Regions from separate parts of the Epibacterium sp. HA2-3 genome, predicted to be linked through region 3. Evidence: riboswitches for the same ligand, from Rfam matches in the RefSeq annotation. Region 3 holds a riboswitch; each other region holds the start of a gene.
The links. A riboswitch is a leader RNA that binds a small molecule or an ion and turns the genes downstream of it on or off. The one in region 3 is predicted to bind cobalamin.
Positions count from the first base shown of each region.

Region 1 (4,194 bases), on a different replicon from region 3:
TCAGCTGCCGTTGCGGTGATCTGCGAGCGTTTTCTGAACCAGATCATAGAGCTCCTGACCCGGCAGGCCCTGTGCTTCCATATCCTTGATCCAAGCGTCGCGGATCGGCTCAGCCGCAGTAGAGCGGAATTCTGCGAGCACCTCTTCCGAGATCTCGACCTTTTCGACGCCTTTTTCCTCGAGAACGCTATCCCACTTCTTCAGCAGCTCGCCGTAGTTCGCCAGGTAGTGATCCAGCGCTTCGGCAACCGAGCTGTCCAGCGCTTCGCGCTCGGCGTCAGAGAGGCTTTCGTAAGCGTCAATGTTGACCACAACCGGGCAGTTCACGGTGCCGGGGTTGAGGTTAGCGGTCCACCAGTCAGCGCGGTTGATGGTGCCAAAGCTCAGATGCGCATGTTGTGCGAACGCTACGGTGTCGACCACACCGGATTCCATCGCCTGATAGGCCTCGGTCGCGGTGACGGAGGTCGGAACGGCGCCAACAGCCTTGAAGGCTTCGCCGATACCGCCGGTTGCCCGCACGCGCATGCCTTCGAATTCCGCCAGATCATCACGCACATCACCGGTGCCGACGATATTATATTGCGGCATCGGCGAGGTCATGAGCAGCTTTGCGTTCCACTGCGCCATTTCCTCGGCTGCGGCGGGGTGGTTGTAGACCGCGCTAGAGACCGCAACCTCCTCTTCGAGGTTGGAAATGCCCAGGAAGGGCAATTCAAGAACGGTAATCACGCGGTTTTTGTCGCGGTGATAGCCGGCGCAGAACTGCGCCATCTCAAACGCGCCAATCGAGATCCCGTCGAGATTCTCGCGGTTTTTGGACAGTCCACCATAGCTGATGTTCATGGTGAATTCGCCGTCGGTTTTCTCGGACACCAGTTCAGCGAGCTTTTCGACGTGCTCGGTAAAGGCGCGGCGTTTGCCCCAAACCGAGACATTCCACTCTGTGGCCATGGCTTCTGCCGCAAAGGCAAAGCTCACGGATGCAACAGCGGTAAGTCCCAAGAATTTTTTCATATTTTCCTCCCCAGTCGGATTTTACCGTATTTGTTTATGTGCGGCAGGATCACCAAATTGAGTGGCTTTGCCAACCCCAAACTTCGCGCTGGTTTGGCAAAGCTCCGATGAGCGCGCTCCGGCCTGCGTCTCAGAAATGCGTCGATGGGCCAAAGGTTCAAGAGGCTGCGCGATCCATGCATGTTTTTGCGGATGTGAGGCGGGCTTGTCTCGAACTCAATAAACAACGTCGCAAATTGGAGATCGGGCGCGGCAAATCTCGATACAACTCTGCCCTACGAGGTGCTGTCCGGGCTTTCCGGACGGAGAATTGGGAAGCCGGTGCGATTCCGGCGCTGCCCCCGCAACGGTCATGGGATTCGCGGGCGTAACATCTGCCACTGGGAGGAGGACCCGGGAAGGCGTTGCGCTCCGACCAGCAGGTCACCCCCAGAGCCCGGAAACCAGCCTCGGCAGATATCGTCAACCGCGGGCGGCGGTTTGGGCATCTTGAAAAGGACGCGGGCACCTCCCTCGCGGCCTCACGGGATCCCATTGCCGTTTGCACTCTACCAACAGGGCGAAGGTTCACATATGTGAACTTTGTCACGGAGCCAGGAAATGCACAGCAATATCAACACGCTGATCGCTAACCACCGCGCAGGACATGCACTTGATCAGGCGTTTTATACCGATGCCGAGGTGTTTCAGACCGATCTTCAGGAGATCTTTTACAAAGAATGGCTTTTTGCCATTCCCGCCTGCGAGCTGGACAAGCCAGGGAGCTACGTCACCCATCAGGTTGGCAACTACAATGTCATCATCGTGCGCGGTGCAGACAATGTCATTCGGGCTTTCCACAATGCTTGTCGTCACCGTGGCTCGGTGATCTGCAAGGCGAAGAAAGGCAACAACCCTAAGCTCGTCTGCCCCTATCACCAGTGGACTTATGAACTGGACGGTCGTCTGCTGTGGGCGCGTGATATGGGGCCTGATTTCGAGCCGAGCAAACATGGGCTCAAGACGGTCCACTGCCGTGAGCTTGCTGGGTTGATCTATATTTGTCTCGCCGATGAGGCCCCGGATTTTGAACGGTTTGCCGAGGTCGCCCGCCCCTATCTGGAGGTTCATGACCTCTCGAACGCCAAGGTCGCCCATGAAAGCTCCATCGTGGAGCGCGGCAACTGGAAGCTGGTCTGGGAGAACAACCGCGAGTGCTACCACTGCGGCGGCAATCACCCCGCGCTCTGCCGGACCTTCCCGGATGATCCCTCCGTGACCGGCATCGAAGGTGGCGAGACCCCGAGCAATTTGCAGGCTCATTTCGACCGCTGTGAGCAGGCCGGGATGCCTTCGGGGTTCCACCTCAGCGGTGATGGCCAGTTCCGTGTCGCGCGCATGCCCCTGAAAGAAGGCGCTGAGAGCTACACGATGGACGGCAAGACCGCCGTGCGTCGCTGGCTGGGCCGTGCAGCCTTTGCGGATGCGGGCTCGTTGCTCAAGTTCCACTACCCGACCACTTGGAACCACTTCCTGTCGGACCATTCGATCGTGTTCCGAGTCACGCCCATCAGCCCCACGGAAACCGAGGTGACGACAAAATGGCTGGTTCACAAAGACGCGGTTGAAGGTGTGGATTACGATCTACAGCGGCTCACCGAGGTTTGGATTGCCACCAATGATGAAGACCGCGAGGTTGTGGAGTTCAACCAGATGGGGATCAACTCGCCGGCCTATGAACCGGGGCCCTATTCCCCGACCCAAGAGAGCGGCGTCCTGCAATTTGTGGAGTGGTATCTCTCCACCCTCAAACGCAACAGCGGCCCACACGCCGTCGCAGCGGAGTGACCCTGATGCCCAGAAACAGCGAACGTACCGTCTGGACTGATGCGGAGATGCTGGAATGCGTCTCCATCATTCCCGAAATGGACAACACGGCATCTTTTACCTTTAAGGCGCCCTCGGGGGCCCTGTTTGAGTATGACGCAGGCCAGTTCATGACCTTGGAAATTCCGGTGCCAGGTGGGCCATTGCACCGGACCTACACGATCTCCTCTTCGCCCTCGCGGCCGCGGACGATCACCATTACCGCCAAGGCGCAAGCCGACAGCATCGGCACCCGCTGGATGCTGGACAACCTGCGCCCTGGCAGCCGCATCAAGGCGCTTGGCCCTGCGGGACTCTTCACCAACGCAGGAAGCACGGCGAAGAAATTCCTGTTTATCTCGGCGGGCTCTGGCATCACGCCGATGATGTCGATGACCACGAATATGTGGGATGATGGCGACAATCTTGACATTGTGTTTGTGAACTGCGCCAAACGGCCCTCCGAGATCATATTCCGCCAGCGGCTCGAGCAAATGGCGAGCCGTTCCGAAGGGTTGGATCTGAAGTTCGTGGTCGAGGAACCGGATCCCTATCGCCCCTGGACCGGCTATCAGGGCATGTTCAACCAGCTGATGCTGGGCCTCATGGCGCCGGACTATCTGGAGCGCGAGGTCTATTGCTGCGGGCCGGAGCCTTTCATGCAGGCGGTGCGCGACGCACTGGCGGGTCTTGGCTTTGACATGGATAACTACCATCAGGAGAGCTTCCATGCGCCGGTCGAAACCTCTGCCGAACAGCCGGACTTTGACGACGTGGTGCCTGATGATGACACCAAGGCGGAGGTAACCTTTGCAGCCTCGGGCGTGACCGCAAAAGTCGCGGAGACCGACACCATTTTGGCAGCGGCGCGCGCAAATGGGCTCAATATCCCCTCAGGCTGCACTTTTGGTGTCTGTGGCACCTGCAAGGTGAAGAAAACATCGGGCGAGGTGCATATGGTCCACAACGGGGGCATCTCGGATGATGACATCGATGCGGGCTATATCCTCGCCTGCTGCTCCAACCCAATCGGCAAAGTCGCAGTCGACATATAAGGCCTCGCGCAAGGCACGAGGCAAAACGCCGCGTCCCATGTTGGGCGCGGCGTTTTCCATTGTGTCGGGCGCGTATGAGATCCTGGACGAGTTGTCGCATTACATTCATATGAAGCGCTTATCAGGTTCATATGAAACTAAACGATTCATCCACTCGCCAGAGACACCTCGGAGTATTTTGCTCTTCTGACGCCCATATGCCTGGCGTTCGTCATGCAGGAGGTCGCCCATGACTGCGACTGCACAGGGGCAGGCCATCGCACTCGAGCAGGTGCGC
Region 1 covers NZ_JBVFUL020000002.1:310,037-314,230, reverse strand. Annotated here, with positions in the region: gene ACZ1HH_RS15990 (C4-dicarboxylate TRAP transporter substrate-binding protein) at 1-1,017, opposite strand; cobalamin riboswitch at 1,281-1,483, shown strand; gene ACZ1HH_RS15985 (aromatic ring-hydroxylating oxygenase subunit alpha) at 1,618-2,844, shown strand; gene ACZ1HH_RS15980 (FAD-binding oxidoreductase) at 2,850-3,917, shown strand; gene ACZ1HH_RS15975 (ABC transporter ATP-binding protein) at 4,147-4,194, shown strand, end outside.
Region 1: it holds a riboswitch for cobalamin, as region 3 does, so the genes downstream of both, ACZ1HH_RS15985 (aromatic ring-hydroxylating oxygenase subunit alpha) here and ACZ1HH_RS10335 (CbtB domain-containing protein) in region 3, are expected to answer to the same signal.

Region 2 (4,194 bases), 1.4 Mb from region 3:
ACTGCATTGAGCGCGCGGATCGCGGTACCCACGGTGCCTGCCAGATCGCCACCGTCCATCGCACGGGCGATGTTCATGGAGCCAAGGTTGCAGGAAATATCCGTGCCCATCTGCTCATAGGACAGGTCGTCATTGAATTTGGACGGCTCGTTGACCTGCAGGATCTCCGAGCAGAGGTTCGACATCGCAATGCGGCCCGCAATCGGGTTTGCGGCATTCACCGTGTCCTCGAACATGATGTAAGGGTAGCCGGACTCGAACTGGATCTCGGCAATGGTCTGGAAGAACGCGCGCGCGTTGATCTTCTTTTTGCGGATCTGCGGGTTGTCGACCATCTCGTGATATTTCTCGGTGACCGAGATTTCCGAGAAGGCCTGACCGTAGACCTTTTCCACGTCATGCGGCGAGAACAGATACATGTCCTCGTTTTTCTTGGCGAGTTGGAAGGTGATATCCGGGATCACCACGCCCAGCGACAGCGTCTTGATGCGGATCTTCTCATCCGCGTTTTCGCGCTTGGTATCTAAGAAACGCAGAATGTCCGGGTGATGCGCGTTCAGATAAACCGCGCCGGCGCCCTGGCGTGCGCCCAGCTGGTTGGCGTAGGAAAAGCTGTCCTCAAGAAGCTTCATCACCGGGATGACGCCCGAAGACTGGTTCTCGATGCCCTTGATCGGGGCGCCGTGTTCACGAATGTTGGTCAGCATCAAGGCCACGCCACCGCCGCGCTTCGACAGTTGCAGCGCCGAGTTGATGCCGCGCCCGATCGACTCCATGTTGTCTTCGAGACGCAAGAGGAAGCAGGACACAAACTCGCCACGGGCCTTTTTGCCGGCATTGAGGAAGGTTGGCGTTGCAGGCTGGAAACGACCGTCGATGATCTCTGACATCAGCTTCATCGCGAGCTTTTCATCGCCACGTGCCAGCGTCAGCGCGTTCATCACCACACGATCTTCATAGCGCTCGAGATAGCGCTGCCCGTCACGGGTCTTGAGCGTGTAGGAGGTGTAGTATTTGAACGCCCCGAGGAAGGACGGGAAGCGGAACTTCTTGGCGTAGGCCGCGTCCCAGATCTTGCGGTGGAAGTTGCGGGAATATTGATCCAGCACTTCGGGCTCGTAATAGCCTTTCTCGACGAGGTAGCCGAGCTTTTCATCCAGCGAGTGAAAGAACACGGTGTTCTGGTTCACATGTTGCAGGAAATACTGCCGGGCCGCCATACGGTCGGCGTCGAACTGGATGTTGCCCTCGTCGTCATAGAGGTTCAACATCGCGTTCAGCGCGTGATAGTCGAGATCGGCGGTTACGCTTGCGTCAAGCATGTCTGCTGCTCCTGTGCCGCCCAGAACCGGGCGAGGCCCGCGCGCATGCGGGCGATGTCTGTTTCGGTTCCCGCCAACTCAAAGCGGTAAAGGACGGGGACATTGCATTTCTTGGCGATCACATCCCCCGCGAGGGCAAAGGTGTCACCAAAGTTGCGGTTGCCTCCGGCAATCACACCCCTGAGGAGGGCACGATTGCGGCTGTTATTCAGAAATTTGATGACCGGTTTTGGCACTGCGCCCCGGCCTTCACCATCGGCAAAGGTTGGCGTCACCAACACGTAGGGCGCATCTACCTCGGGGGAAGGCTCCGTCTGCGGCAGCCGCAGAGCCTCAAGCCCCAGTCGCTCCATCAAACGGGCCGTATTGCCCGAACGGGAGGAGTAATAGACAAGCCCGACCACTTACCCGGTCACCTTTTACCTTTATGCCAACTGGCCGATCAGGTCAGGGCGAAAACCAGCCCAGTGCTCTTCGCCAGCGACCACCACGGGTGCTTGACGATAGCCCAGACCCTGCACCATTTCCAGAGCAGCGGCATCTTGTGTCAGATCAACGAGGTCAAAAGAGATCCCTTTCGCCTCAAGAGCGCGGGTGGTGGCGGTGCACTGCACGCAGGCAGGTTTTGAATAGACAGTGATGCTCATCTGCAAGATCCCCTCAGGTGTTGTCCTTCTGGGCGGAGAGGCCACGGCAGCCGACACCGGTTCCGGTGTCAGATGACGCGTCCGGGCCCACCGCCGCGGTCGTCGTGTGTCGTGCTCTGGCAGGTCTCCTGGCTTCGCGGCTCAAACGCCCCCTCCCGCCTTCCCAACGCAGCAATGCGTCAGTGGCACGGGCAGGGCTTGCCGCTTACAGTTGCGGGGGCAGCACCGGATTTTCACCAGTTTCCCTCTTCGCTTGCGAGTCGCCTCGAAAGAACCAAAGCAACACGATATTGATGCAGATGCGCGAAATGGTCAATATATGGTGTAGGACGCGTTGATTTTTGTTTTCCACAGGGCAGGGTGTTCGCCCGCGGTTTCTTTGTGGCTGCAATGTAAGGGGATCGGCAAATTCGCACACCCTTACCCCCATCTTTATCCACAGTCTTGGATCAGACGGGCCGTGTGAAATTGTCGCGCAGCTGTGTCCTGCAAGACATACTACATACAAAGACGCCTCCGGCGCGCGCCGTCCCGGCCCTCACGCCCCGCGATTGCGAGAGTGCTGATGGGCTCTGGCGAGCGGGGTGAGCCAGTGCTCGCGCCGGTCTGTCCATAGCTCATAGGTCGGCGTGAACTGGTTTGGCTGATCCATTGCTCCGAGATGGAGTTCTACCTCACCTTCGCTGCATGAATAGACCGATGATCCGCATCTCGGGCAAAAATGTCGGCCCTGATATTGTTGCGTCTGGCCGAATACTTCGACCTCCTCAGCCGGGTAAACCGCCGCGGCCCAGAACACCGCACCATGGTGCTTGCGACAATCCATGCAGTGACACAGGCCGACACCGATGGGGGGGCCGGAGGCTCTGACGCGGATATCGCCGCACAGGCAGCTTGCAGTGACCTCGGACATGGTGGACCTCCTCAGCGCATGAGGGCTCAGCTTGCCTGGTGGTCTGCTCCGGTCAAGGCAAACCTGGCACGGGTGCGATTGGCAAAGGCCACCAGTGTCAGCATCACTGGAACCTCGACCAGTACGCCAACCACGGTTGCGAGCGCCGCCCCGGAGTGAAGCCCAAAGAGGCTGATCGCGACAGCCACCGCCAGTTCAAAGAAATTCGACGTCCCGATCAGCGCGCAGGGTGCTGCGATCCGATGTGGCACCCGCAGCGCATAGGCGGCGCCATAGGCGAGAAAGAAGATCCCGTAGCTCTGGATCAGGATGGGCACGGCGATCATCGCAATCACGCTTGGGCGGTCCAGAATGACCTGACCTTGCAGGCCAAACAGGATCACCACCGTTGCGATCAGCCCCAGCATCGAGAGCGGTTTGATCCGTGCGAGAAAGGCCGTGATGCGCGCCTCTTCCGCCAAGCGGTTGCGGGTCCAGAGACCGGCCATCAGCGGCAGAGCAACAAACAGCACCGCCGACAGGATCAGCGTGCTCCATGGCACCTCAATGTCCGTGACACCCAAGAGAAAGGCCACGATAGGGGCAAAGGCCACCACCATGATGAGATCGTTCACCGAGACTTGCAGCAGGGTGTAGCTTTCGTCGCCCCGGGTGAGTTGCGACCACACAAAAACCATCGCGGTGCAGGGCGCGGCCCCCAAAAGGATCAGCCCCGCGATATACTGCTGTGCGTCTTGGGGCTCCAGAAAGGGTGCAAAGATCACCTCGAAGAACAGCACGCCAAGTGCGGCCATGGTAAAGGGTTTGATCAGCCAGTTGACCACCAGCGTGATCGCAAGGCCCTTGGGCTGGCGCGCCACGTCCCGCAGGCTTCGTGGGTTCACGCCAATCATCATCGGGTAAACCATGGCCCAGATCAGTGCCGCGACCACCAGATTGACACGGGCCACCTCCAGCGCGGCGATGGCCTCCATCACGCCGGGGGCCAGACTGCCAAGCGCAATGCCTGCCGTCATCGCCAATGCCACCCAGAGGCTCAGGTATTTTTCGAAGATGCTCATGCCGTGGCTCGTTCAGATGTTGGGGCAGAGAGGCGCCCTGCAGCCAATGCGCTGAGTGCGATCATCAGGGCTGCGGTGCCAAGGCAGGCCGCGACCCCGCCCAGTTGATAGGTGAGACCAGAAAGCAATGTGCCCAGGAGCCGCCCACCCGCATTGGCCATGTAGTAAAAGCCCACATCCATCGTGACCCGCTCGTCCTTGGAGAAGGCAAGGATCAGGTAGGAATGCAGCGAGGAGTTCACCGCAAAGAG
Region 2 covers NZ_CM172490.1:545,412-549,605, forward strand. Annotated here, with positions in the region: gene nrdE (class 1b ribonucleoside-diphosphate reductase subunit alpha) at 1-1,322, opposite strand, end outside; gene nrdI (class Ib ribonucleoside-diphosphate reductase assembly flavoprotein NrdI) at 1,304-1,726, opposite strand; gene nrdH (glutaredoxin-like protein NrdH) at 1,748-1,969, opposite strand; cobalamin riboswitch at 2,071-2,263, opposite strand; gene ACZ1HH_RS02640 (GFA family protein) at 2,508-2,882, opposite strand; gene arsB (ACR3 family arsenite efflux transporter) at 2,909-3,943, opposite strand; gene arsJ (organoarsenical effux MFS transporter ArsJ) at 3,940-4,194, opposite strand, start outside.
Region 2: it holds a riboswitch for cobalamin, as region 3 does, so the genes downstream of both, nrdH (glutaredoxin-like protein NrdH) here and ACZ1HH_RS10335 (CbtB domain-containing protein) in region 3, are expected to answer to the same signal.

Region 3 (4,194 bases):
CACCATCGGCAAGGACTATGAACTGCGCACCGTTGCCCCAGAAGAGGTCGCGGATGCGATCACCGATGATGTGGCGGTGGTGATGCTGACGGAGGTGGACTATCGCTCTGGCCGCCGTCACGACATGATGGAGATGACAGCACGCGCGCATCAGAACGGCGCGGTGATGATCTGGGACCTCGCCCATAGCGCAGGCGCGCTGCCGGTGGATCTGACGGCCTGCAATGCAGAATTCGCGGTGGGCTGCACCTACAAGTATTTCAACGGGGGACCCGGTGCGCCTGCCTTTATCTATGCGCGGCCCGACATTGTGCTTGAGGTGGACCCTGCGCTTGCGGGCTGGCTTGGTCATGATGCGCCTTTTGCGATGGAGCCCGATTATCGTCCGGCGATGACCACGGAGCGTCTGCGCGTTGGCACGCCCTCGATTGTGCAGCTCTCGATCCTTGATACGGCACTGGATGTTTGGGACGGGGTCTCGATGGAAGAGATCCGCGGCGCGTCCGTGGCCCTGTGCGAGACGTTCATTGCCGAAGTCGAGGCCCGCTGCCCGGAACTGACGCTTGCCTCCCCCAGAGAGGCAGCGCTGCGAGGGTCGCAGGTCTCCTTTGCCTTTGAGGATGGCTATGCGGTGGTACAGGCGTTGATTGATCGCGGCGTCATCGGCGATTTCCGCGCGCCCAACATCATGCGCTTTGGTTTCACACCGCTCTATCTCGATCAGGCGGATGTGGTGCAAGCCGCCGAGATCCTTGAGGATGTGATGAAGCGAGAGAGTTGGAAAGATCCCAAGTATCAGGTGCGCTCGCGCGTGACCTGACCTGCGATGGCACACCCTTCGGAACAATAAAGCGTTGCGGCCGGGCGGGGATGCTCCCGCCCCCGTGCAGACCCTTGCTGGCGCAAGTCTCCGCTTGGGGTTGGGCCGGGCAGCCTGTCCTTTGGACAGGCTGCAGCGCTGGGTCGTCCCGTTGGGTGCCGCCGCGACTGTCAGGGACGCGGATCTGGAATGAACCGCCGTGCGTCACGAAAAATGGCGGGGGTCAGCGCAGGCGTTCCAGCATGTAGATATCCATGATCCAGCCATGATCGCGCCGTGCGCGGGCGCGCACTGACAGGATCTGGTCCTGCACGTCGGAGAGACGCCCGGCGATATTGATCTCGTTTTCCATTCCCGCATAGGCGGACCAGTGGATCATGACCTGTGCGGGACGGTCGACGCTCTGGAACGAGCACTCCCCATCCAGCATGATGACCAACGTGTCACAGCCCGCGGGCCAGCCCGCATCGCGGAGCTGGCGTCCGGTGGTGATCTGCACGGGCGCGCCGATCCGGTTGAGGGGCACCCCATGCGCCGCCGTCAGCGCTTGCACCGAGGTGATGCCGGGGATCACCCGCATCTGCATTTCCATGCGCCGACCAAGACGCTCGGCAATGCGCATGGTGCTGTCATAGAGTGAGGGGTCGCCCCAAACCAGAAACCCGGCTTGCCCGCCTTTGGGGAGATGTGCAGCGAGTGTGGCCTGCCAAACCTCTGCGATGGCGTCGTGCCAGTCCTCGACCCGCTGGCGGTAATCCGGAGTGGCCGGATCACGCACGGGAAGGTCGAATTCGACGATCTTGGGCGCCGATGCCGCGCCCGCCAGGACATCGGCGCAGATCGCTTGCCGCAGCCCGGCAAGGTCGTCCTTGCCTGCGCCCTTGTTGGGTATCAGGATCAAATCCTGCGCGCAGATTGCCTCCATCGCCTCGCGGGTCAGGTGCTTGGGGTTGCCGGTGCCGATCCCGATCAGGCTGAGCTGGAGCATAGAAGGCTCTCCATCCGTTAAATCCGTCGCCCCGCAATGGGACGCCCGCGCAAAGAGGTCAAGAGTGCCCCATCAGGGGGCACTCACCACAACGCGCGCCTCGACCGGCACGCCGTCGACGGCGATGGTGCCATGGCTGTTGGAACTCAGAGAGACTTTCACCTCGGTCTCGCCTTCGGGCAAGGCCGCAAGATGCAGCCAGGACCCGTAGAGGCGCGTGATCTTCTCGCCGTTCACATAGACATGTGCATGGCCCTCGCCGGGTTGATCGGCCCCCGAGGCATGCTCCGGGGCGAAGCGAAAGTTCTTGGTCTCCACTTGCAGGTTCCAACCGGACATCGCGTCGGGCGTGACGTGGATCTCGACCGAGGGCGCCTCTGGACCAGAGGGGGAATTCACCAGTGCGGAATGGTCGTGCGTGGCCACGCCGGATCCGCCACCGTGGTGCGCAGGATCAGAGTGATCATGCCCATCCAGGGTGACGCCGTTTCCTGCGGCGGTCAGAAATCCGATACCGCCCCCAAACACAAGGCCAATGGCAAACAGAGCAAGCGAACGGGACATGGAAGGTCATTCTCCGGAAAGTAAACGTATTTGAGGCTGCAGCGCAGTCTCGCAGGCTGTCCCCGCTGCATGCAATGACGCAGCGGGGACAGCCTGGAGGACCGCCTAAGTGTTGGCATCCGCATGTGCGGCTTCGGTCTGCCAGAAATAGGCACAGAACACGCCGAGCAACGCCCATGCCGCCATGCCGATCCCCAAGGCGCGCGCCGCAAAAAGGGCGCCGATCTCGGTGGGCACCGGACCGGCAAAGGTCTCGGGCTCCGGCGCGCCGATCACATGCGGCGCCATCAACAAGAGCGCGGCCACCACATAGGCCACCAGATTACCGCCAAAAGCGATCAGCCACATTGCAACACCTGCGCTCGCCACTGTGGCGGCCCACCAGATCTGACGGGCGCCCACATCGGCGGCGGCAACGCCGGGCACTTCTGGTGCGAGCGAAAAACCGGGCGCAAAGTGAAGCGCCACAAAGCCAGCCAATCCCCACAGCAGGCCCTGTCCGGTGCGGATTTCATGGCCTTGCCGCTCCGCAACCGACATCAAGGCCACCAGGATCAGCGCGTAGCCAGTGTAAATCAGCATGGTGAAGAGGATGCTGAGCAAATTGCGCATCGGCTCGTCAAAGATACCCGGCAATTCGGGATGGGCGGATACGGTCTCGCCGCCGAAATGCACAAGCGCGCCCGATTCATAGAGTTCGGCATGCAAAAGCACCGGCTGCACGAAGAAAAGCTGCAGAAGGGCGGCAATCAGCCCCGCTGCAGCACCAGCGAACAACGCGCCGGTCAAAATGCGTGCGAACATCTGCTTAGTGGCAGGGGAAGCCGGTCGCGTGGCGCACATCATGCGCAGCATCATGCAGGGTGGAGGCCTGCACATGGCCGGTCACGGTGATGATCCCCAGACCCAGTACCACGGCGAAAAGAACCGGGATGATCTGGCTGGCAGAAGCGGTCGTGTTGAGCGTCTTGGTCGTCATAATTCGTCCTCCGTGTCGTCACACCCGACGACACATTCACTGTCCTCGTTTCATACGGCCGGTCTCCTGACTCGCGGGTCGCGGCGATCATTCTCCTTCCCGGCCCAGCGGCCAGTGGATGCTGAATGTCGCTCACCGCTCACAGTCGCGGGGGCGGTTGAGGCTTTGGCGCCGCGATTGGGTCCGCCGTTCCTCATTCCCGTTTCAGTCCCGGCGCTTTGCGCTCTGGGACACCGTATGCCGTCGACAATGCGGCGCGGGCGCGCGATCGGTCAAGCATGAAACCGCCCTTGAAGCGCGCATTCGCGGCATTTTATCACGCAGGTGGTCTTTGACTGGCAGCCTCACTCCTCGGGAGAGGCGGTGGAGCCAGTTTGTGACGCGGCAGTAGTTTCGGGCAGGGGAGCAGGGATGCGCGCGATGGCTTTGAACCTCAGCTCGCCAATTGGGCGCGCATCCGTGAAGGTGCCATCGGCGCTTGCCTCGTAGAGCCGCAGAAACCTGAGTATATCCGGTAGGTCCGCTGCTGTGATCTCCCCAAAGAGATAGGCCGTCTTGCCGCTTTGGCGCACCGAGAGGGTCTGCGGGCGTGCACAACCCGACATGCAGTCAACCGATTGCAGCAGGGCCCTTGGATGAGCCTCCCGCAGCGCCGCTGCCAATTGGGGCAGCAGCGCGGGATCGGCATCTTGGCAGGTCCGGCACAGCGAGATCACCGGTGCGGTCATTGCGACACGAGCGCGTCATCGTCGGCCAAGGGGCCATAAAGGATCAACACTGGCGCGGGGGAGGTGATGGTCTCCAGGAGGTCCGGCAGGGCGGCCACTGTCACCCGGTGCAGCT
Region 3 covers NZ_CM172490.1:2,203,076-2,207,269, reverse strand. Annotated here, with positions in the region: gene kynU (kynureninase) at 1-820, shown strand, start outside; gene cobF (precorrin-6A synthase (deacetylating)) at 1,044-1,808, opposite strand; gene ACZ1HH_RS10345 (hypothetical protein) at 1,881-2,372, opposite strand; gene ACZ1HH_RS10340 (CbtA family protein) at 2,478-3,176, opposite strand; gene ACZ1HH_RS10335 (CbtB domain-containing protein) at 3,181-3,351, opposite strand; cobalamin riboswitch at 3,391-3,604, opposite strand; gene ACZ1HH_RS10330 (DUF1636 family protein) at 3,696-4,079, opposite strand; gene cobA (uroporphyrinogen-III C-methyltransferase) at 4,076-4,194, opposite strand, start outside.